Kineococcus sp. NBC_00420: one gene and its partner. The protein of the gene in region 1 binds, or shares a complex with, the protein of each later gene. Links are inferred from orthologs where the notes say so. Each region holds a gene or a part of one and is shown on either strand. Other genes may lie near its edges. The genes, in order: uvrA and mfd.

Region 1 (10,883 bases):
GCCTTGTCGAGGGCGCCGAGGTCGTCGCGCAGCCGGGCGGCGCGTTCGTAGTCGAGGTCGGCGGCGGCGGCCTTCATCTCGCGTTCGGTGCGGCGGACGAACTTCTGGGTGTTGCCGGCCATGAAGTCGCAGAAGTCCTGGGCGAGGGCCTGGTGGTCCTCGGGGCTGATCTTGCCGACGCAGGGGGCGGAGCACTTGTCGATGTAGCCGAGCAGGCAGGGGCGTCCGACCTGACCGGCACGCTTGTAGACGCCGGTGGAGCAGGTGCGGACGGGGAAGACGCGCAGCAGCAGGTCGACCGTCTCGCGGATGGCCCAGGCGTGGGTGTAGGGGCCGAAGTAGCGGGTGCCCTTGCGCTTGGCCCCGCGCATGACCTGGACCCGGGGGACGTCCTCGCCCATGGTGACGGCGAGGTAGGGGTAGGACTTGTCGTCGCGGTACTTGACGTTGAAGCGCGGGTCGAACTCCTTGATCCAGGAGTACTCCAGCTGCAGGGCCTCGACCTCGGTGGTGACCACGGTCCACTCGACGCTGGCGGCGGTGGTGACCATCGTCATCGTGCGCGGGTGCAGGGCCGAGAGGTCCTGGAAGTAGTTGGAGAGCCGGGCGCGCAGGTTCTTGGCCTTGCCGACGTAGATCACGCGGCCCTGGGGGTCGCGGAAGCGGTACACCCCGGGATCGAGCGGGATCTCCCCCGGCTTGGGGCGGTAGGTGGCGGGGTCGGGCACGGGTACGAGGTTAGGTCGCGGGTCCGACACGGGCCCCTCGTGGTCCCTCGTGGTCCCTCACGCACGCTTCGTTCCTGACCGAACACGTTCTGCGACAACGGGTGCGCAGTTGGTGTGAACTCTCGCCGGATCGCGGTGGAAGCACCTCGCCGGGGGTGTCCACCGGCCTACCGTCCGTACGTGGCCACCCCGACGATGAGCTCCGCCGACCTCCCCGCGCCCGAGCGTCCGCGGGGCCTGCGGCGACCGCTCGGGTTCCCCGTCGGCGAGGACGCTCCCGGCCCGGTCGCCGTCGTGCTCGGTACCCGCCCGGAGGCGATCAAGCTCGCCGACGTGGTGCGCCGGCTCGGCGGGGCCGGACTGCTCGTGCACACCGGCCAGCACCACGACGCCGCGATGTGGTCCGACGTCACGGCCCAGCTCGGCTTCGCCACCACCCCGCTCGGTCTGGGCGTGGGCGGGACCTCGCGCGGTCACCAGCTGGGGGCGGCGGTGGCCGCGCTCGACGCCACCTTCGCGCGGCACCGGCCCTCCTGCGTCGTCGTGCAGGGCGACACGACGGCCGCCCTGGCGGGCGCGCTGGCCGCGAACGCCGCCGACCTGCCGCTCGTGCACGTCGAGGCCGGTCTGCGCAGCTTCGACCGGCGGACGCCCGAGGAGCACCACCGCGTCACCATCGACCACCTGGCCGACCTCTGCTGCGCCCCGACCCCGGCCGCCGTCGCGCACCTGCGCGCCGAGGGGATCTCCGACGACCGGATCCTGCTGACCGGGAACACCGTGGTGGAGTCCGTCCAGCAGCTGCTGCCGGCGCAGGAGGAGCAGGACCGGATCCTCGCCGGCCTCGGGATCCGCGGCGACCACCTCCTCCTGACGCTCCACCAGCCGGAGAACGTCGACAACCCGGCCGTCCTGCGTCAGGTCCTCGCCGAACTGCGCGGCGTCGTCGCCGAGGGCCTGCAGGTCGTCTTCCCGGCCCACCCGCGAACGCTGGACCGCCTGCGCGGCAACGGCCTCGGTGACCTCCTCGAGGCCTTCACGACCATCGCGCCGCAGCCGCCGGCGGAGTTCCTGACGCTGCTGGACCGGGCGCGCCTCGTGGTCTCCGACTCCGGCGGCGTGCAGGAGGAGGTCAGCGTCCTGAAGAAGCGGCTGCTCGTGCTGCGCCGGTCCACCGAACGTCCGGAGGTGCTGGGGACCTTCGCCACGCTGGTCCCGGGCGGGTTGCGCCTGGGTGCCGCGGTGCGTTCCGCGCTGGCCGAGGACCCGCGCGCGCTGCTGGACGTTCCCTCGCCCTACGGCGACGGGTCGGCCAGCCGGGTCATCGTCGAGTCGATCGTCAAGCTGGTCGCTCCCTACTGACCGGACGACTGACCGGACGACCGACCGCGCGCTCGAAGCGCACCAGGACCCGACCCGGGTTGTGCGGGTCGGGCGCCGCGCCCGCGTGCAACCGGCGGACGTGGGGCTGGGTCAGGAACGTCAGCACCCGCTCACGCAGCTGCCCGGACCCCTTGCCACACACGATCTCCGCCTGCGGTCCGCCGCTCGCGGCGGCCCGCAGCAGGAACGTGCGCAGGGCGTTGTCAATGTCGCGGCCGCTGCGGAAGACGGGGTGCAGGTCGAGGGAGAGCACCCCACCAGGATGAGGCCTCAGCCGGCGTGGCGGAGGATCTCGTCGACGACCCGCGACAGCGGGGCCGTCGCGTCGATCCGGACGGCGTCGCGCGGCAGATCCTCCCCGGTGGCGTGCACCCGCAGGACGAGCTCGCGCTCCTCGGGCCGCCCGCCGAACTCGTCGTCGCGCGCGGCGAGGCGGGCGATCAGGGTCGCGCGGTCGAGGTCGAGGACGACGACGGCGTCGAAGAGGTCGAGGAACGTCGCGTGGTTGCGCGAGCCCCCGCAGAAGAAGGTGGCCGGGGTGCTCCGGTCCGCGACCAGCACCCGTACGGCGTCCACCCGCCACAGGTGGTGGTCGTGGGTGTGACCGGTCGTGGGCTCACCGGTTACCGGGTCCCCCTGGTACGCGAGTTCGGTGTCGCCGTTGACGGCGTGGTGACCGCGCCGCTGCAACTCCCGGCAGACCGAGGTCTTGCCGCTGCCGGAGACCCCTTCGACGAGGACGTTGCGGACACCCACCGCTCAGTGCTCACCCGGGAGCGACATCAACCCCGAGCGGGCGACCCAGCCGCGGACGGGACGGGTGAGGAGCAGGACCGCGACGGCGACGTTCAGCACGACGGCGGCCAGGGCCACGACCCCGAACCCCACCACCACGAGCGAGGCGACCCCGAGGCCGCCGGCGAGGACCGAGAGGGCGAGGAGCACGATCCAGGCCAGACCGCTGCTGCGCCGGATGCGGTGCAGCAGCCACAGGTCCAGCGCGAACCAGACCAGGGCGAGGACCCCGCGGCCCGGGAGACCCAGGTAGAGGACCTCGCAGACCAGGACGGCCAGGAGCCGCTGCCCCACCGGATGGGTGCGCCACCACGTCGTGTTCACGGGCCCAGCCTAGGCCTCACCCCCGGGGCCCCGGAGCCCCGGACCTCAGGCGCCGCCGTTGATCGCGGTGGTGCGCAGGGCGGCGGCCTCGAGGCCGTGGGCCTTGAGAATCTCGTCGTAGCGGCCGGCGGCGATGGACTGCTGGAGGGCGACCTGGACGGCGTCGCGCAGGTCACTGCGGTCCTTGGCGAACCCCAGGCCGTAGGGCGCCGCCTGCAACGGGTCCCCGGCCAGGGAGAGCGCCCCGCTCGAGGTGGTGACGAGGTCGACGGCCGAGGGGTAGTCCTCGACACCGAAGTCGGCGGCACCCGCCGCGACCCGGTCCGCGCTCTTGCCGTTGGGGACGTCGACGATCGCCACGGCGGGTTTCCCGGCGGCGGTGCAGAGCGCGGACTGCGCGGCGACGAGGTCGCCGTTGGTGGTACCGGAGTTGACGGCCGCGGTGTGCCCGCACCAGGTGTCGGGCGCGGCCAGGCCGAGGGGGTTCCCGGCCGCGGCGATGGCCTGGCTGCCGGCGATGAAGTAGTCGACGAAGTCCACCTTCTCCTGGCGGGCGGCGCGGTCGGTCATCGAGGAGACGACGAGGTCGGCCCGGTGCGCGCCGACGGTGTCGATGAGGTCGTCGAAGCCGGTCTGGACGAAGGTCACCTTCAGGCCCATCCGCTGGGCCAGGTCGGTGACCACGTCGATGTCGGCGCCGGTGAACGCGGTGCCGTTCATCGACTCCATCGGGGCGTAGGTGGCGTCGGTGGCCACCGTGAGCGTCCCGGGCGTGAGCAGGGGGAGGTCGACCGCGGCCGTCGACGCGGGGGCGGTGGCGGAGGCGTCTCCCCCGCAGCCGGCCAGGACCGGCAGGGTCGCCGCGAGGACGAGCGTGGCGGTGAGCGCCCGGGATCGGGACAGCGGTGCGGGCACGGTGGCTCCTCGGACTCCGGCGACGAAGGGGCCCGGTGGGGCCCCCGCTGTGTCCATCGGCAGCTGGGGCGGTGGGCCCGTTCACCCGTTCGGGTGTCGCTTCCTCGGCGCAACCGGTTCAGTCACCGCGACGGGACGCCGATGCCGAACCTCGTGGGGTCTGGTCCCCACCGACCGGTCAGGAGCCCCGCATGTCCAGCACGACCGCCGCCCCCCGCCGTTCGACGAGTCTCGCCACCCGGGTCGCGCTGCTCGCGGTCACCGGCCTGGTGGGTGTCGCTGCCGTGGGCACCATCGGCCTCGTCGGTTCGGCGGGCCAGGACTCCGCCCGGACCACGCTGGTGCGGGCCGAGCGGGCCGCCACCCTGGCCGAGACCGTCGACGCGCAGCAGGCCGCCCTGCGCGCGGACGTGCTGGTGTCGGTGGTGGCCGCGAACGCCGCCGACCGGCAGGCGGCGATGTCCGCGCTGGGCGACGACGCCGTCGCGCTCCGGGCCGCGTTGCGCGAGCTGGCCGCGGCGGGCAACCCGCAGACGCGCGCAGCCGCCGAGCAGCTGCTGACCGAGTCCGAGCAGCTCGTCACGCTGGGCCAGCGGGTCGTCTCCCTCGCCAACCACGACGTCACCGACCCCGGTCAGGTCGCGGCCCGCGAGGCCGTGCCCGCGTTCACCGCGCAGGCCACGAAGGTCGCCGCGGCACTGCCGCAGATCCGCGAGCAGGCGTCCACCGCCCGCGCCGGGGCCATCACCGCGGCGGACGGCGCCCGGCGCAAGGCGCAGCTGCTGACGCTGGTCACGGCCGCCGTCGTCGCCGCTCTGCTGGCGGTGGTCGCGCTCACGGTCGTGACGTCGTTGCGCCGTCGGTTGCGCGCGACGGTGACGGTGCTGGAAGCGCTGGCCGACGGGCGCCTGGACCAGCGCGGCGAGGTGGGTCGTCACGACGAGATCGGGCGGATGACCCTGGCGTTGAACACCGCCCTGGACCGGATGTCGGGCCTGCTGTCCCAGGTCGCGCGCTCCAGCGACGAGCTGACGGCGTCCGCGGCGGACCTGACCGGCGTCTCCGGTGACCTGCGCGACCGGGCCGCGGGGACGGCGTCCCAGGCCGACGCGGGATCGGCGGCGTCGGAGGAGATCTCGGTGACGATCCGTTCCGTCGCCGACTCCAGCGCGGAGATGGAACAGGCCATCGCCCAGATCGCGGCGGCGACCACGGAGGCCAGCCAGGTCGCCCACGACGCCGTCGCGGCGTCCGGGGACGCGGCCCGCACGGTCCAGGGCCTGGCCCGGTCGTCGGCGGAGATCGGCGACATCGTGAAGGTCATCACCTCCATCGCCGAGCAGACGAACCTGCTGGCCCTGAACGCGACCATCGAGGCCGCTCGCGCCGGGGAGTACGGCAAGGGGTTCGCCGTCGTCGCCAGCGAGGTGAAGGAGCTCGCCACCGAGTCGGCGCGCACGTCGGAGACGATCGTCGCGAAGATCGCTGCGGCGCAGCAGGACGCGGCTGCGGCCAGCGTCGCGATCGGGCGCATCGATGAGGTCGTGGAACGCATCAGCGCGATCCAGTCGACGATCGCGAGCGCCGTGGAGGAGCAGACCGCGACGACGCGGGAGATGGTCCGCAACGTCGAGGAGATCGCGGCCGGGTCCAGCGACGTCACCCGGTCCATCACGGGGATGGCGCAGGACGTGAACCGCACGACGGGTGATGCCCAGCGCACGGCGGACGCGGCCGAGCAGGTCGCACGCTCGGCCGCCCGCCTCGACGAGGCGGTCCGCAGCTTCCAAGTCTGAGTCCCCGACCGCTGCCGCGTGGGTGCGTCAGACGGTGGTGAGGACGTGCGCGCTGATGCTGCGGCCCGCGAGCAGCGCGTCCTCCGGCCCGATCCCGTCGTGGCGCCCGTGGCGTCCGACCCGGGCGAGGTTGGAGAACGCGTCGAGCTGGACGTCGAGCTGCGCGCGAGCCGCTTCGGCGCCGCGGGTCGGCACGGGCACGCTGCGCGGCAGGCGGAGCACGTCGTGGTCGAGGACGCGGACACCGCGGTCCACCCCGAAGGCGGGGAGTTCCGCGATGGCGAGCTGGGCGAGCTCGTGGTCGGTCCGGGCCGACAGGTCGTCGTCGCCGGAGCTCCAGAACTCCGCGCAGAGGACGGTCCGGGGTTCGTCGCGGAACGCGGCGGGCCGCCAGACCCGGGTGTTGGAGAGGCGCCCGACGCGCAGCGACTCGTCGCAGGCGGTGACGTGGTGGCTGTCCTGGCCGACGTCACCGTCGAGGAGCAGGTGGACGAGGTAGGTGTCGCGGCTGCGCAGCGACGGGCCGCTCGGGGCGGTGGTACCGGGGAGCCACCGCACCAGCACGGGCGCGGGGACGCTGGAGACCACGGCACGGGCGGCGATCGAGAACTCGGCCGAGGTGTCACGCACCCGGACGGCGGTGACCCGGCCGTCGGTGGCGCTCAGTCCGGTCACGGTGGTGCCGAGCAGGATCCGGGCGCCGCGGGCGCGCAGCCGACGGGCCAGCTCGTCCCAGACGGCGCCGGTCCCCTCGCTCGGGGTGAGGAGTTCGACGGGTCGCTCCCCGGCGCGGCGGGTGCCCTGCAGCTCGTCGGCGAAGGCCGGGGACAGGTCGCGGGGGTGGGCCCCGAGGTACTTGCGCGTGTAGGGGGCGAGGAGTTCCTCGACGACGGCGCGGCCGTGGCTGGCGACGAGCGCCTGGTAGGCGTCGACGGGGGTGCGGGGTTCGCGGCGGTTCAGCGTCGCGGCGAGGCGGGCACCGGCGGCGCGGGCCGTGGCTCCGGCGCCGACGGTGCGCAGGACCTGACCGGGACGGGGCGGGAAACCCACGACGCGTCCGCGCCAGACGGCGGATCGCCGCGCCCGGGTGCGTTCCACCCCGCCGACGGCGCCGGCGAGGTCCAGCCACCGGGTCACCGACTCCGGGTGGGCGTCGGAGCGGAAGCTGTGCGGGCCGAGGTCGAAGCGGTGGCCCCACAACTCGATCGAGCGGGACAGACCACCGACCTCGGGGGCGCCGTCCACGACCACGACCTGGGCCCCGGCGTCCAGCAGGTGCTCGGCGGCGGCCAGCCCCGCGGGACCGGCCCCGATGACGACAACCGGCTGGTCGGTGCCGGCGCGGCCGGTCACACCCTCCACGACGAGCGCGCTCACGTCGTACTCCTCTGCCCCATGTGCTTCTCCCCGAGACGATCCGTGGTCCCCGCGGTGAGGAGTCCCTCGACCGCGGCTCCCCGCGGCGGTGCGGTGCTCGTGGTCACGGTGTCGTTCAACGTCCCCCCCCCCAGGTCGGTGCCGCGCGGAGACCCCCCGGAATCCGTGCGTGATCACGAGGAGTGTGGCAGGCGGGACGACCGTCGGGACGGCAAACCCCCGATCTGCGCGCGAGAAACACGAAGCGTTCTCGACGGTGACCGGCAGTTGCCGAGGAGGGCACCGGACCTTCACGGGGAGTAGGTGATCGGGGCACTCAGCAGCCCCGATCACCCGCCGCCCACAGGCGGGGCTCAGCTCACGCGGGCTCGCCGACGCGACGTCGTGGTCGCTGCCGTCGGGGTCTTGAGCACCTCGGCGAGGAACTGGCCGGTGTAGCTGTCCGGGTTCGCCGCGACGTCCTCGGGAGTGCCCTCGGCCACGACCTTGCCGCCGCCGTTGCCGCCCTCGGGGCCCATGTCCACCAGCCAGTCGGCGGACTTGATGACGTCGAGGTTGTGCTCGATGACCAGGACGCTGTTGCCCTTGTCGACGAGACCCTGCACGACACCGAGCAGACGGCGGATGTCCTCGAAGTGCAGACCCGTGGTGGGTTCGTCGAGGACGTAGATCGTCCGGCCGTTGGAGCGCTTCTGCAGCTCCGAGGCGAGCTTCACCCGCTGGGCCTCGCCCCCCGACAGCGTCGTCGCCGGCTGCCCGAGACGGACGTAGCCGAGACCGACCTCGGTGAGGGTCGTCATGAACCGCGAGATCGCCGGGACGGCCGCGAAGAAGTCCTTGGCCTCCTCGATGGGCATGTCGAGGACCTCGGCGATGGTCTTGCCCTTGAAGTGCACCTCGAGGGTCTCGCGGTTGTAGCGCGCACCGTGGCAGACCTCGCACGGGACGTAGACGTCGGGGAGGAAGTTCATCTCGATCTTCAGCGTCCCGTCGCCGGAGCACGCCTCGCAGCGGCCGCCCTTGACGTTGAAGGAGAACCGGCCGGCCTGGTAGCCGCGCAGCTTGGCCTCCGGGGCGGAGGCGAACAACTTGCGGATGTGGTCGAAGACACCGGTGTAGGTGGCCGGGTTGGAGCGCGGCGTGCGCCCGATCGGGCTCTGGTCGACGTGCACGACCTTGTCGAGGTGCTCGAGTCCCTTGACGGCCTTGTGCCGCCCCGGGACCCGGCGGGCACCGTTGAGCTGGTTGGCCAGGACCGTGTAGAGGATGTCGTTGACCAGGGTCGACTTCCCCGACCCCGACACCCCCGTCACACCGACCAGGCAGCCCAGCGGGAACTCGACCGTGACGTCCTGCAGGTTGTTCTGCCGTGCCCCCGTCACCACGAGCTTGCGGGCCGGGTCGATCGGGCGGCGCTGCTCGGGGACCTCGATGGCCCGGGCCCCGGAGAGGTACTGCCCGGTGAGCGAGCGCGGGTTCTCCAGCAGGCCCTTGAAGTCGCCCGAGTGCACGACCTCCCCACCGCGCTCCCCCGCCCCCGGACCGAAGTCCACGATCCAGTCGGCCACCCGGACGGTGTCCTCGTCGTGCTCGACGACGATGAGGGTGTTGCCCAGGTCGCGCAGTCGGGTCAGGGTGTCGATGAGGCGGCGGTTGTCGCGCTGGTGCAGCCCGATGCTCGGCTCGTCGAGGACGTAGAGGACGCCCACGAGGCCGGAACCGATCTGCGTCGCGAGCCGGATGCGCTGGGCCTCCCCGCCCGAGAGCGTGCCCGCCGGGCGGTCGAGCGAGAGGTAGTCGAGGCCGACGTCGAGGAGGAACCCCAGCCGGGCCTGGATCTCCTTGAGGACCTGCGCGGCGATCCGCTTCTCCCGCGTCGAGAGCTGCAGGGCGTTGAGGAAGGTCGAGCACTCGTCGAGCGGCATCGCGCAGACCTCGGAGATCGAGCGGTCGCCGACCTTCACCGCGAGGATCGAGGGCTTGAGCCGGGCCCCGTGGCACACCGGGCACGGCGTCTCGCGCATGTAGCCCTCGTAGCGCTCCTTGCTCATGTCCGACTCGGTCTCGCCGTGGCGGCGCTTGATGAAGTCGACGACGCCCTCGAAGCCGGTGGAGTACGAGCGTTCGCGCCCCCAGCGGTTCTTGTAGCGGACGTGGACCTCGTGGTCCTTGCCGCGCAGCAACGCGTCCTTGGCGCGCTTGGGCAGGGCCCGCCACGGGACGTCCATCGAGAAGGTGAGGTCGGCCGCGAGCGCCGTCATGAGCCGCTGGAAGTAGTCGGCGGAACTGCTGGCCCAGGGCGCGATGGCGCCCTCGTTGAGCGAGAGGTCCTCGTCGGGGACGACGAGCTCGGGGTCGACCTCGAGCTGGGTGCCGATGCCGGTGCACTCCGGGCAGGCGCCGAAGGGGGCGTTGAAGGAGAAGCTCCGCGGTTCGATGTCGTCGATGTCCAGCGGGTGCTCGTTGGGGCAGGCCATCTTCTCGGAGAAGCGACGCTCCCCCTCGGGGCCCTCGACGTCGACGAGGTCCACGACCAGCAGTCCGGCGGAGAGGACGAGGGCCGTCTCGACGGAGTCGGTGAGGCGCCGCTTCACCCCGTCCTTGAGGACGAGGCGGTCGACGATGACCTCGATGGTGTGCTTGAGCTTCTTCTGCAGCGTCGGCGGGTTGTCGAGGGCCACGACCTCGCCGTCGACGCGGGCGCGGGCGAAGCCCTTGGTCTGCAGCTCGCGGAAGAGGTCGGCGTACTCGCCCTTGCGGTCGCGCACCATCGGGGCGAGGACCTGGAAGCGGGTGCCCTCGGCCATCTCCAGCAGCTGGTCGACGATCTGCTGCGGGGTCTGGCGTCCGATCGGCTCCCCGCAGACGGGGCAGTGCGGACGTCCGGCGCGGGCGTAGAGCAGACGGAGGTAGTCGTAGACCTCGGTGATCGTGCCGACGGTGGAGCGGGGGTTGCGCGAGGTCGACTTCTGGTCGATCGAGACGGCCGGGGAGAGCCCCTCGATGAAGTCGACGTCGGGCTTGTCCATCTGGCCCAGGAACTGGCGGGCGTAGGCCGAGAGCGACTCGACGTAGCGGCGCTGTCCCTCGGCGAAGATCGTGTCGAAGGCCAACGAGGACTTGCCCGAACCCGAGAGGCCCGTGAAGACGACGAGGCTGTCCCGGGGCAGGTCGACGGAGACGTTCTTCAGGTTGTGCTCACGGGCACCGCGCACGACGAGACGGTCGTTGGCCACCCGGGCGGAGGTCACCGATCGTGTCGCCGCGCTGGCGGCGGTCTTCGCGCGGGTACCCGGAGAACGAGGGCTGGAAGAGGGAGAGCGAGTGGCCACGGGGCAACCCTAGGCGTCACCTCCGACACGAGCCTCCGCGGTGTTCGGACGGCGTTCGGGGACCCGGTCCGTGCCGAACGCCCACCTCGGGGTCAACCGATCGGCGGACGCGGTAGTTGAAAGCGCTGCATAAGCTGGGGACATGGCACCATCCGGCACGCTGATCGAGGTCCAGAGCACCACCGCGTCGCAGGACGCCGAACCGGGCCCGGTGGCGGGCGAGGGCACCCGGT
Region 2 (11,562 bases), 3.7 Mb from region 1 along the record:
GGGCCGAGGGGTCCCCCGGCCAGCCGCTCCCCGGCGGGACGGGCGAGGGGAAGGGGCGACCCGTCGCGGGGTGCTCAGCGGGCGACGGCGTCGGCGAGGTTGTCGAGGAGTTCACCGTAGATCCGGTCCAGTCCGCGCGGCGCGAAGGTACGCTCGAAGAATCCACCGATGCCGCTCGCCCCGCGCCACTCACTGGTCACGACGACCTCGGAGGCGTCGGGACCGTCGGTCTCCACGCGCCACGTCGTGACCATCGAGGAGTTCTCGTCGCTCTCGACGAGGGCGTGGCGGTCGGTGGAGGAGACGACGGCCAGGACGTCGCGGACGCGCTTCTTGGTCGCGTGCAGCTTCCAGCGGACCTGGGTGCCCGGTCCCTCCCCGCCCTCGACGACCTCGTAGTCGGTGAACTGCTCGGGCAGCAACCGGGGACGCGTACCGCGGTAGTCGGCCAGCGCGGCGAGGACGCGCTCGGCGGGCGCGTCGATCCGTCGGGTGGTCGTTGCGCTCACGGTGCTCATGCTTCCCACCCTGCCAGATCTGCGATTGGCTGTTGCGCGTGGTGACGAGCGACACCCTGCGCGGCTGGGCTTTGGAGCTGCCCGAGGCCGTCGAGGAGGAGACGTGGGGCGCGGCGACGTTCCGGGTGCGGACGAAGATCTTCGTCATCCTCCGCGCCGAGGACGGCGTCGCCTCCGTCAAGGCCTCGAAACCCGACCAGGCCGAGCTCATCGCCGGTGACGCGGAGACCTACCGGGTCGCCTCGCACGTCGGCCGCTTCGGCTGGGTGGAGGTGACGCTGGCGAGCGCGGACCCGACCGAGCTGCACTCCGTCGTGCTGGAGGCCTGGCGCCGCACCGCGCCGCGGCGCCTGCAGAGCGCGCTCCCCGACGAGCTGAGGGAGTTGCTGCCGACCCCTCCCGGCTGAGTACGGCTAGGGGCCTGCGAGGGCGACGGCGATCCCGTCGAGGATGTCGTGCTCGGAGGTGACGACCTCGGTGATCCCGGCCTCGGCCTCGACACGGTCGAGGACCGTGCGCCAGACCAGCGCGCCGGCGCCGATGACGTCGACGCGACCGGGGTGGACGAAGGGCATCGCGGCGCGTTCGGCGCGGGTCGCGTGCAGCAGCCGGTCGCAGGCCGCACGGACCTGGTCGAGCGGGAGCCGGACCCCGTGCAGGACACCGGGAACGTACTCGGCGAGCTCCATCGCGGCGGCGGTGATCGTGGTGATCGAGCCGGCCACGCCGACGAGGGTGCGGGCCCGGGCCAGCGGGACGTCGCAGGCGGCGAGGGCCGCGTCGACGTCCGCGCGGGCCGCGGCGATCTGCCCGGGCGAGGCCGGGTCGTCGTGCAGGTGCCGCTCGGTCATCCGGACCGAGCCGATGTCGAGCGAGCGGGCCGCCTCGACGTCACGGGCCCCGAGGACGAGTTCCGTCGACCCCCCGCCGAGGTCGACGACGAGGAAGGGAGCGCCGTCGTCGCCGAGTTCACGGGTGGCCCCGGCGAAGCTCAGCGCGGCCTCCTCGTCCCCGGTGACGACGTCGGGCTCGACACCCAGGCGGGCGTGGATCCCGGCGAAGAACTCGTCGCGGTTGGAGACGTCCCTCGACGCGGACGTCGCGACGAAGCGGATCGCCCCCGGCCGGTGCCGCGCGATCAGCGCCGCGGCGCGGTCGACGGCGGAGAACGTGCGCTGCAACGCTTCCGGGGCGAACGCGCCGGTCCGGTCGACGCCCTGGCCGAGGCGGACGACCTCCATCGTGCGCTCGAGCTCCACGCTGGACCCCTGCTCGGCGATGTCCGCGATGAGCAGGCGCAACGAGTTCGTCCCGCAGTCGATCGCGGCGACGCGGCGGCTCACGCGATCGGCCCGTGCGGGCAGACGGCGGGCCAGCCACCGTCGGCGGCGAGGCGTTGCAGGGTCTGGTCCCCGAACGGGTTCACCCCCGGGCCGGCGGCCAGGGCGTGCCCGACGAGGGCGTGCAGGCACTTCACCCGCGAGGGCATCCCCCCGGCGGAGATGCCCTCGATCTCCGGGACGTCGGCGTCGCCGAGAGCGGCACGGCGGCGCAGGTAGTCCTCGTGGGCGGCGGCGTAGGCGGTGGCGAGGTCGGGGTCGGCGGCGAGCTGCTCGCTCATCTCGCGCATGACGCCCTCCGCCTCCAGGGTGCTGATGGCACCCGCGGCGGTCGGGTCGACGAGGTAGTACGTCGTGGGGAACGGGGTGCCGTCGGGCAGTCGCGGAGCGGTCTCGACGACGTCGGGGCGGCCGCACCGGCAGCGGTGGGCGATGGCGACCACTCCCCGCGGGACCCGGCCCAGGCGTTCGGCGATGCTGTCCAGGTCGGCCTGGGTGGCGGGGGTGGAACCGGTCACGACGATCTCACTTCGGGCTCACTTCGAGGTGGTGGAGCTGGAACTGCCGGAGAGTCCCGGCGTCTTGACCGGGGCGGCGTTGTCGGGGTTGCCCGCCAGGCGCAACGACTCCCAGATGTTCTCGTACCAGGCGGCGGAGGGTTTCGGCACCGTCGTCGCGGCCTGCTGCGGTGGTACCTCGTCGGCGTCGGTCGAACCGTCGACGGCGTAGGGGACCTCGCCGGGCATCACGAACCGCAGCCGCTCGCGCGCCTGGGTGATGACGTAGGCGTCGTCCTTCCAGCGCTGCTCCTGGGCCTGCGCGGCGCTGAGGTCGGTCTGCTGCTGGGAGATCTGCGCGTTCAGCCGGCCGATCTCGGACCGCTGCTCGAGCCACTTCTGCAGGCTGGGCACGAGGAAGATCGCGAGCAGCAGCGCGACGACGGAGAGCACGAGGACGCGCGGACCGCGGGTGCGCCGCCGCTCGGCCGCCGACATCGTGGCCCCGCTGCGACCGCGGGCGGCGGCGGCGGGACGGGTGGCCGGTGCGGCGCCGGCCGCGCGGCGGGTGCTGCCCGGACCCCGACCGGGGCGGGAGGCAGCACTGCGCCCCGCGGTCCCGCCCGAGCGGGGGCCGCGAGGCGCAGTCGGTCGTCGCGAACCCATGGGTCCAGCTTCTCCCGTGTCCTGCCGGTATCCGGTCAGGCGCGCCCGGTGAAGGCGGCCGAGCGCGGGAAGGCCTTGGCGCCGGCGTAGACCGCGGCGTCGTCGAGCTCCTCCTCGATGCGCAGGAGCTGGTTGTACTTGGCGACGCGCTCGGAACGGGCCGGGGCGCCGGTCTTGATCTGACCCGAGCCCACGGCGACGGCCAGGTCGGCGATCGTGGTGTCCTCGGTCTCGCCCGAACGGTGGCTCATCATGGTGCTGAAACCGTTGCGGTGGGCCAGGTCCACGGCGTCGAGGGTCTCGGTGAGCGAACCGATCTGGTTCACCTTGACCAGCATCGAGTTCCCCGCGCCGAGGTCGATGCCCTTCTGCAGACGCTCCGGGTTGGTGACGAACAGGTCGTCGCCCACGAGCTGGATCTTGCCGCCGAGGGCGTTGTTGATGTGCACCCAGCCGTCCCAGTCGTCCTCGGAGAGCGGGTCCTCGATGGAGACCAGCGGGTACTCGGACACGAGGCCCTCGTAGTAGCCGGTCATCCACTCCGCGGAACGCTTCGAGCCCTCGAAGTCGTAGCCGTCCGTGCCGTAGAACTCGGTCGCGGCGACGTCGAGCGCGAGCGCGATGTCGGAACCGGCGGTGTAGCCGGCCTTGCCGATGGCCTCGACGATCAGGTCGAGGGCGTCCTTGTTGCTGGGCAGGTCGGGGGCGAAGCCGCCCTCGTCACCCAGGCCGGTCGAAAGACCGCGCTCCTTGAGGACGGCCTTGAGCGCGTGGTAGGTCTCCGCACCCCAGCGCAGCGCCTCGCGGAAGGACGACGCACCGATCGGGGCGATCATGAACTCCTGGATGGCGACGCCGGTGTCGGCGTGCGCACCACCGTTGACGATGTTCATCATCGGCACGGGCAGGACGTGCGCGTTCGGGCCACCGAGGTAGCGGAACAGCGGCAGGTCCGCGGCCGAGGCGGCGGCCTTCGCGACGGCGAGGGAGACACCGAGGATGGCGTTCGCGCCGAGGCGGCTCTTGGTGGGGGTGCCGTCCAGGTCGAGCATGACCCGGTCGATGATCCGCTGCTCGTGGGCGTCGTGACCGACGAGCGCCGGCCCGATCTCCTCGATGACGGCTTCGACGGCCTGCTCGACGCCCTTGCCCAGGTAGCGACCCTTGTCGCCGTCCCGACGTTCGTTGGCTTCGTAGGCGCCGGTGGAGGCGCCCGACGGCACCGCCGCCCGGGCGAACGTGCCGTCGTCGAGGAGGACCTCGACCTCGACGGTGGGGTTTCCGCGCGAATCCAGGATCTCGCGGGCTCCGACGGCCTCGATGGTGGCCACACGCACTCCTCGTAATGCTCGACATGCTCGACGACGTGTTCAGGGCTTTGCGGTCCGAGCCTAGTGGCTCGGACGGTGATCACCGCGAGAGCGTCTGCCACCCCAGCCGACCCGCCCCGACGAGACCGGACATCCGGGGCAACGCGGACGCGCTGATCCGCACGTCGGCGAGGTGCGGGTAGACGGCGAGCTCGGCGTAGGCGCGGCGCAGCGGCTCCATCAGGACGTCACCGGCCGAGGCCACTCCCCCGCCGACGACGACGTCCTCGAGGTCGAAGAGCGCCGCGGTGGACAGGAACGCCGACGCCAGGGCGCGGGTCCCGCGGGCGATGACGTCGACGGCGATCGGGTCGCCGGCCCGGGCGTCGGTGGTGAGGACCTTCGCGTCGACCTGCTCGCCCGCGCGCCAGCCCCGGGCCAGGGCGGCGCGGACCATCGCGGGTCCGCTGGCGTAGGACTCCACGACCCCGTGGGCGCCCGAGCCGGGCAGCAGTTCCCCGTCCAAGACGACCCCGACGTGGCTGATGAACCCGGCGTTGCCGGTCTTGCCGGACAGGATGCGGCCGTCCAGGACGATCCCGCCGCCGATGCCCGTGGACACGACGACACCCATCATCGAGCGCGACCCCTCGGCGGCACCGATCCACTGCTCGGCCGCGGCGAAGCACTGCCCGTCCTGCGCCAGCGCGGCGGAGACGCTGCGGCCCAGCACGTCCGACGCGGTCCGGGCGACGTGCTCGACGAGCGGGAAACCCCGCAACGAGACGATGTTCACGGGGTGCACGGTGCCGCTCACGGTGTCGACGGGACCGGCGGACCCGACGCCGACGACGTCGGCCACCTCGAGGCCCTGCTCCCGGGCCGAGCGCAGGACGTCGGTGACCAGGCCCTCCAGCGCCGACGCGACGGCGCTCGCGCTCGTCTGGTCGGTGGGCACCTCACGATCCAGCCGCACGGTCCCGTCGTCCCCGACGAGGCCTGCGGCGATCTTCGTCCCGCCGATGTCGATGGCCAGCACGTTCGTCACGTCGGGGACCCTACCGAGAGGCCGGCGCGCGCTCGGCCGCCCGTGCGGCCGTCTCCAGCCGCCGGGTGGCCGTGCGCAGCGCCGCCTCCGGGTCCACCCCGGACGCGTGGGCGCGGCGGACCAGGTCCAGCAGTTCCCGGCCGAACGACTCCTCGTCCCCACCCTCGTCGGGGACCGTCTCGTCCAGCCCGTTGCGCTGGAGCCGCCCCAGGACCTTGTCGGCGCGGGCCAGCGCCGGCAGCGACGACGGGATGCCGTCCAGCACGCTCTCGCGCGCCTTCTCGGTCGCCTTGATCGCGTCCCACCCCGCCTGCAGGTCCTCGGCGACGGCCTCGCCGGCGAAGACGTGCGGGTGGCGGCGTTCGAGCTTGCTGACGATGGCCGCCGCGACGTCGTCGATGTCGAACGGCTCGTCGGTGGACTCCTGCGCGACGCGGGCGTGGAAGACGACCTGCAGCAGCAGGTCCCCCAGTTCGTCCCGCAGTTCCTCCCGCGTCCCGTTCTCGACGGCGTCGACGACCTCGTAGCTCTCCTCGACGAGGTACTTCAGCAGGCTCACGTGGGTCTGCTGCGCGTCCCACGGGCAGCCGCCGGGCGAGCGGAGGCGGTCCATGACGGCGACGAGGTCGAGGAGTCGGGATCCGGCCGGGGTCTCGCTCATGGGCTGCACGATACGAGTGCACCGAGGTAGGTGGCCGACCTACACTCGTGTCGACGGCCTGAGGAGGCGAGCGTGATGACCGTGGCCACACCACTCCCTGCTGGCGAGCCCATGTCGTGGGAGCAGTTCGACGCCCTGCCGGAAGATCCCTGCCGTGAGTACATCGACGGAGTCGCCATCGTGACGCCCAGCCCTGACCTGGACCACCAGGACATCTCCCTCGCCTTGGTGGTGATGCTGCGAGCGGTGCTGCCGCCAACCCACCGCGCCATCTTCGCCTGGGCATGGAAGCCGGCGAGGGATGAATTCATCCCCGACGTCATGGTCTGGGCTCGTGAGGACGAGACGGGCACGAAGCGCTTCACCAATATTCCGGCACTCGTCGTCGAGGTGCTCTCGACCAACCGCAGCGACGACCTGCTGCTGAAGATGGCCAAGTACGCCGCGGCCGGGCTGCCGAACTACTGGATCGTCGACCCGCGGGAGCGCACGCTCAGCGTCCACGTCCTCGACGACAGCGGGGTCTTCCGGGCCGATCGCGTCCTGCGGGACGGCGATGCCGCCGTCCCGCTGTCCTTCGGACCCGCCTCGTTGACGATCGACGTGACCGCCCTCCTGCCCTAGACCGGTCAGCGCGCGTTGGCCGCCGCCACCGCCGCCGGCTGGTCCAGCAGCACGGAGTTCACGAACTCCGTCGCCCAGGTCAGCATCTCCGCGTCGCGCAACGGCTTGCCCCCGATCCGCGCGGTCATCGGCGCCGGCACCAGCGCCACCGACAACGCGGGCTTGAGCAGCGTCCCCGGGTAGAGCCGCTTCAGGCGCAGTTCGCGCGACTCCGGCAGGTCGATCGGCGCGAACCGGACCTGCTTGCCCTGCAGGGACACCTCGCGCAGCCCGGCCTTGCGGGCGGCGATGCGGAACTTCGCCACCTCGAACAGGTTGAGGACCGGCTGCGGCGGGTTGCCGTAGCGGTCGACGAGTTCCGCGTGCAGTTCGACGAGGTCGGTGTCGGAGTTCGCCGCGGCCATCCGCCGGTAGGCGTCGAGACGCAGCCGCTCCGAGGGCACGTAGTCGTGCGGCACGTGTGCGTCCACGGGCAGCTCGATCTTGACCTCGGTGGGTTCCGGTTCCTCGTCGCTCCCGGCCCCCGACACCTGGTTGCGCGCGTCGGCGACGGCGTCGGCCACCATCCGCATGTAGAGGTCGAAACCGACCCCCGCGATGTGCCCGGACTGCTCACCGCCGAGCATGTTCCCGGCCCCGCGGATCTCGAGGTCCTTCATCGCCACCGCCATCCCCGACCCGAGGTCGGTGTGCTGGGCGATCGTCGCGAGCCGGTCGTGCGCGGTCTCGGTGAGGGGCTTCTCCGGCGGGAACAGGAAGTAGGCGTAGGCCCGTTCCCGGCCGCGCCCGACCCGGCCGCGCAGCTGGTGCAGCTGGGAGAGACCCATGGCGTCCGCGCGTTCCACGATGAGCGTGTTCGCGTTGGAGATGTCGAGACCGGTCTCGACGATCGTCGTGCAGACCAGGACGTCGAAGCGCTTCTCCCAGAAGTCGACGACGACCTGTTCGAGGCGGTGCTCGCCCATCTGCCCGTGCGCGGTCGCGATCCGCGCCTCGGGGACGAGCTCCTTCAGCCGGGCCGCGGTGCGCTCGATGGACTGCACCCGGTTGTGGACGTAGAACACCTGGCCCTCGCGCAGGAGTTCCCGCTTGATGGCCGCGGTGATCTGCTTCTCCTCCTGGCCCCCGACGTAGGTCAGGACCGGGTGGCGTTCCTCCGGCGGGGTCGCCAGCGTCGACATCTCGCGGATGCCCGTCACGGCCATCTCGAGCGTGCGCGGGATCGGCGTCGCGCTCATCGCCAGCACGTCGACGTTGGTGCGCAACGTCTTCAACGCCTCCTTGTGCTCGACGCCGAAGCGCTGTTCCTCGTCGACCACCACGAGGCCGAGGTCCTTGAACTGGATCTCGCCGCTGAGCAGGCGGTGGGTACCGATGACGATGTCGACGGAACCGTCGGCCAGGCCGGCGATCGTCTCCTTCGCCTCCTTGCCCGGGGTGAAGCGCGACAACGGCTTCGCAACGACGGGGAACTGGGCGAAGCGCTCGGCGAAGGTCTTGAAGTGCTGCTGCACCAGCAGCGTCGTCGGCACCAGGACGGCGACCTGCTTGCCGTCCTGCACGGCCTTGAACGCGGCGCGCAGCGCGATCTCCGTCTTGCCGTACCCGACGTCACCGCAGATGAGGCGGTCCATCGGCACCGGTTTCATCATGTCGGCCTTGACCTCGTCGATGCTGGCCAGCTGGTCCGGCGTCTCGACGTAGGGGAAGGCGTCCTCGAGCTCGCGCTGCCACGGGGTGTCGGGGCCGAACTGGTAGCCCTTGGTCGCCATCCGGGCCGAGTACAGCTTGATGAGGTCGCCGGCGATCTGCTTGACCGCCCGGCGGGCGTTGTTCTTCGTCTTCGACCAGTCCGAACCGCCCATCTTGGACAGCGTCGGCGCCTCACCACCGGTGTACTTGGTGACCTGGTCGAGGGTGTCGGAGGGGACGAACAGGCGGTCCCCGGGCTGGCCGCGCTTGCTCGGCGCGTACTCGAGGACGAGGTACTCCCGCGTCGCGCCCTGGATCGTCCGCTGCACCATCTCGATGAACCGGCCGACGCCGTGCTGTTCGTGCACGACGAAGTCGCCGGGACGCAGGGCGAGCGGGTCGACGGCGTTGCGGCGACGACGCGGGGCCATCCGCCGCATGTCCTTGGTGGACTGCCCGCCCACGCCGGTGATGTCGGCTTCGGTGACCAGTGCGGTCTTCAACGTCTCCGCGACGAACCCGTGCTCGACGGTGGCGGTCGTGACCGTCACGATCGACGGCGCGGGTTCCTCGAGGAGGTCGTCGACGAGGCGGGCCGGGACGTCCTCGCCGGAGAGCATCTCGACGAGACGCTTCGCGGGGCCGTGTCCCTCCGTCGTCACGACGATGCGCCAGCCCGCGGAGGCGAGGTCACGCAGTTCCCCGAGCGCCTTCTCCGTCTCGCCGCGGTAGCCGGTGACGTCGCGGGCGGCGACGCGCAGGATCCGGACGTCCTCGAGGTCGCGCAGGTCCCCGTCGGAGTCCAGCGAGGTGATCGACCACCAGGGACGGCCGGTGAGCTCGGCGTGGCCGCGGACCTCGGCCAGCGTCGCGAAGGAAGAGGAGCCCAGGTCGACCGGGGTCGCCCCACCGGCGGCGGCGTTCATCCAGGCGGCGTCGAGGAACTCCGCCCCGGTCGCCACGAGGTCGTGGGCGCGGGAGCGGACCTTCTCGGGGTCGGCCAGCACGACGTGGGTGCCCGCGGGCAGCACGTCGAGCAGCGGTTCCATCCCGTCGACCAGGGCCGGGGCCAGCGACTCCATGCCCTCGACCGCGATCCCCTCGGCGATCTTGGCCAGGACGTCAGCCGCGCCGGGCAGGGTCTCCATCAGGGCCCGGGCGCGTTCGCGGACCAGGGGCGTCAGGAGGAGCTCCCGGCACGGCGGGGCCCACACCCCGTCGGGTTCGACCTCGAGGGTTCGCTGGTCGGCCACGGAGAAGGAGCGGACCTCCTCGACCTCGTCGCCGAAGAACTCCACGCGCAGCGGGTGCGGCCGCGTGGGGGGGAAGACGTCGAGGATGCCACCGCGCACGGCGAACTCGCCGCGCCGCTCCACCATGTCCACGCGCGCGTAGGCGGCGGCCGCGAGCGCCGCGACGGAGGCGTCCAGGCCGGCGTCGTCACCGGCCCGCAGCCGGACGGGTTCGAGGTCGGCGAGGCCCTTGACCAGCGGCTGCAGCACGGCGCGCACGGGGGCGACGACGACACGGACCTCCCCCGTCGTCGGGTCGTCCGGGGAGGGGTGGGCGAGGCGGCGGAGCACGGCGAGGCGCTGGGCGACCGTGTCGCTGCGCGGGGAGAGCCGTTCGTGCGGCAGCGTCTCCCAGGCCGGGAACTCCGCGACCTGGTCGGCCGGCAGGTAGCACCGCAGCCAGGTGACCATGTCCTCGCACTCGCGGCCCGTCGCGGTGACGACGAGGAGCGGGCGTTCGGCGGCGAAGGCCGCGATCAGCGCGGGGCGGACCCCGAGGGGGGCGACGACGTCGAGCGCGGAACTCCCGCCCTCGTGCGCGGTCTCGACGGCGGCGCGGACAGCGGATTCGGTGCGCAGGACGTCGAGCAGGCCGTTGAGGCTCACGAACACTCCGTGTCTTCAGGTGCGGGGGGGGTTGTGCGGGGAGGTCTTCGCGGGGAAGTTCGGGGTGGGAGGGGTGCGGCCAGCCTACGTCCGCCCTCCGACACGAGCCCTCCGTGAGCGTCGCCGGACCGGCCGCGCAGCCGCACTCGCTACTGTCGCGGCGTGTCCGGCTACTCCGAGCAGTCCCCCGACGAGCCGTCGCCGACCCGCCGCGCACTGCCCCGGGAGGGCCGCGGCCGGCGGCGGCGCCCGCTGCGGATCGTGCTCGGCGTCCTGGTCCTGCTCCTCCTGGCCTGGGCCGTCGCGGTCGCCGTCGCCGGTGTGCAGGCCGGCCGGTCCCTGCAGAAGGTCGCCGACGCCGCCCCCGCCCTGGAGCGGCAGGTGCGCGACAAGGACTTCGCCGGCGCGCAGGAGCGCGCGGAGGGGGTCAAGGACGACGCGGCCGCCGCGGACCGGGCCACCGGTCAGCTCCCCTACCGCCTCGCCGAGCACCTCCCCTGGCTCGGAGCCCAGCTGGCGGCCGTCCGCGGCGGCGCGCACGCCGCGGCCCTGCTCACCGAGCCGCTGCCGGACGCCCTCGGGAGCGCCGAGGCGGTCGTCGGCGACGGTCTCGTCTCGGCGGACCAGACGGTGAACGTCGCCGCGATCGCGGAGCTGACGCCGATCGTCACCGACTACCAGGCTCGGGTCGCCGCCGCGCGGACGGCGCTGGCCGAAGGCGACAGCGCCGCGGTGCTGGGCGTCATCGCGGACCGCCTCGAACCGGTCTCCCGGCAGCTCGACGACGTCGCCGGCCCCTTGGACACCGCGGCGGAGGTGCTGCCGCAGCTGCCCTCCCTGCTGGGGGCGGACGGCGCGCGGACCTTCCTCGTGGCCTTCACCAACCCCGCGGAGATCCGGCCGGTGCAGGGCATCGTGGGCGCCTACGCCTACCTCACCGTGGACCACGGCAAGATCTCGCTCACCCGGACCGGTACCGACGCCGAGCTCTACGACGCCCGCGCGGACGTCTCCGCGGTCGGTACGGAGTTCGCGGCCCTCTACGGGCAGGACGCGGCGATCATCCAGAACGTCACCGCGGGGGGCAGCGCCGACGAGGCGGGTGTCCTCACCTCGTCGCTCTTCACCGACGGCGGGCTCCCCACCCCCGACGTCGTCGTCTTCGTGGACCCGGTCGGGCTCGGCCAGCTGCTGGGCCCCGACCACGCCGCGCTGGGGCTCGGCCCGTTCGGGGACGTCGCCACCGCGGACATCTCCAAGACCCTGATGTACGACGCCTACGTCACGTACGGCGCCGACAACGACGCC

What was found.
Region 2: the proteins of uvrA (region 1) and mfd are in contact, whole or in part, in a crystal structure (PDB 4DFC), measured with the Escherichia coli proteins. The link is inferred for Kineococcus sp. NBC_00420 from one-to-one orthologs.

The regions. Positions count from the first base shown.
Region 1 is NZ_CP107930.1:5,176,385-5,187,267, reverse strand. Bases 7,472-10,882 are described here. They hold uvrA (excinuclease ABC subunit UvrA), read right to left. Parts: upstream 10,570-10,882; coding sequence 7,672-10,569; downstream 7,472-7,671. Other genes in these bases: OG218_RS25275 (MarR family winged helix-turn-helix transcriptional regulator), read left to right, coding at 10,793-10,882. Outside these bases: excinuclease ABC subunit UvrC, read right to left, coding at 1-728; wecB (non-hydrolyzing UDP-N-acetylglucosamine 2-epimerase), read left to right, coding at 909-2,090; OG218_RS25310 (Smr/MutS family protein), read right to left, coding at 2,068-2,364; OG218_RS25305 (AAA family ATPase), read right to left, coding at 2,382-2,867; OG218_RS25300 (hypothetical protein), read right to left, coding at 2,871-3,230; OG218_RS25295 (ABC transporter substrate-binding protein), read right to left, coding at 3,276-4,145; OG218_RS25290 (methyl-accepting chemotaxis protein), read left to right, coding at 4,337-5,941; OG218_RS25285 (protoporphyrinogen/coproporphyrinogen oxidase), read right to left, coding at 5,969-7,318; more of OG218_RS25275, read left to right, coding at 10,883-10,883. UniProt on the Escherichia coli protein: The UvrABC repair system catalyzes the recognition and processing of DNA lesions. UvrA is an ATPase and a DNA-binding protein. A damage recognition complex composed of 2 UvrA and 2 UvrB subunits scans DNA for abnormalities.
Region 2 is NZ_CP107930.1:1,440,546-1,452,107, forward strand. The notes cover bases 6,470-10,559. They hold mfd (transcription-repair coupling factor), read right to left. Parts: upstream 10,255-10,559; coding sequence 6,670-10,254; downstream 6,470-6,669. Other genes in these bases: OG218_RS07025 (Uma2 family endonuclease), read left to right, coding at 6,470-6,664; OG218_RS07035 (DUF4012 domain-containing protein), read left to right, coding at 10,417-10,559. Outside these bases: OG218_RS06980 (uracil-DNA glycosylase), read right to left, coding at 1-115; OG218_RS06985 (SRPBCC family protein), read right to left, coding at 75-518; OG218_RS06990 (MmcQ/YjbR family DNA-binding protein), read left to right, coding at 557-925; OG218_RS06995 (Ppx/GppA phosphatase family protein), read right to left, coding at 932-1,861; OG218_RS07000 (DUF501 domain-containing protein), read right to left, coding at 1,858-2,376; OG218_RS07005 (FtsB family cell division protein), read right to left, coding at 2,395-3,021; eno (phosphopyruvate hydratase), read right to left, coding at 3,057-4,352; OG218_RS07015 (ROK family protein), read right to left, coding at 4,432-5,379; OG218_RS07020 (MazG family protein), read right to left, coding at 5,390-6,040; more of OG218_RS07025, read left to right, coding at 6,122-6,469; more of OG218_RS07035, read left to right, coding at 10,560-11,562. UniProt on the Escherichia coli protein: Couples transcription and DNA repair by recognizing RNA polymerase (RNAP) stalled at DNA lesions. Mediates ATP-dependent release of RNAP and its truncated transcript from the DNA, and recruitment of nucleotide excision repair machinery to the damaged site.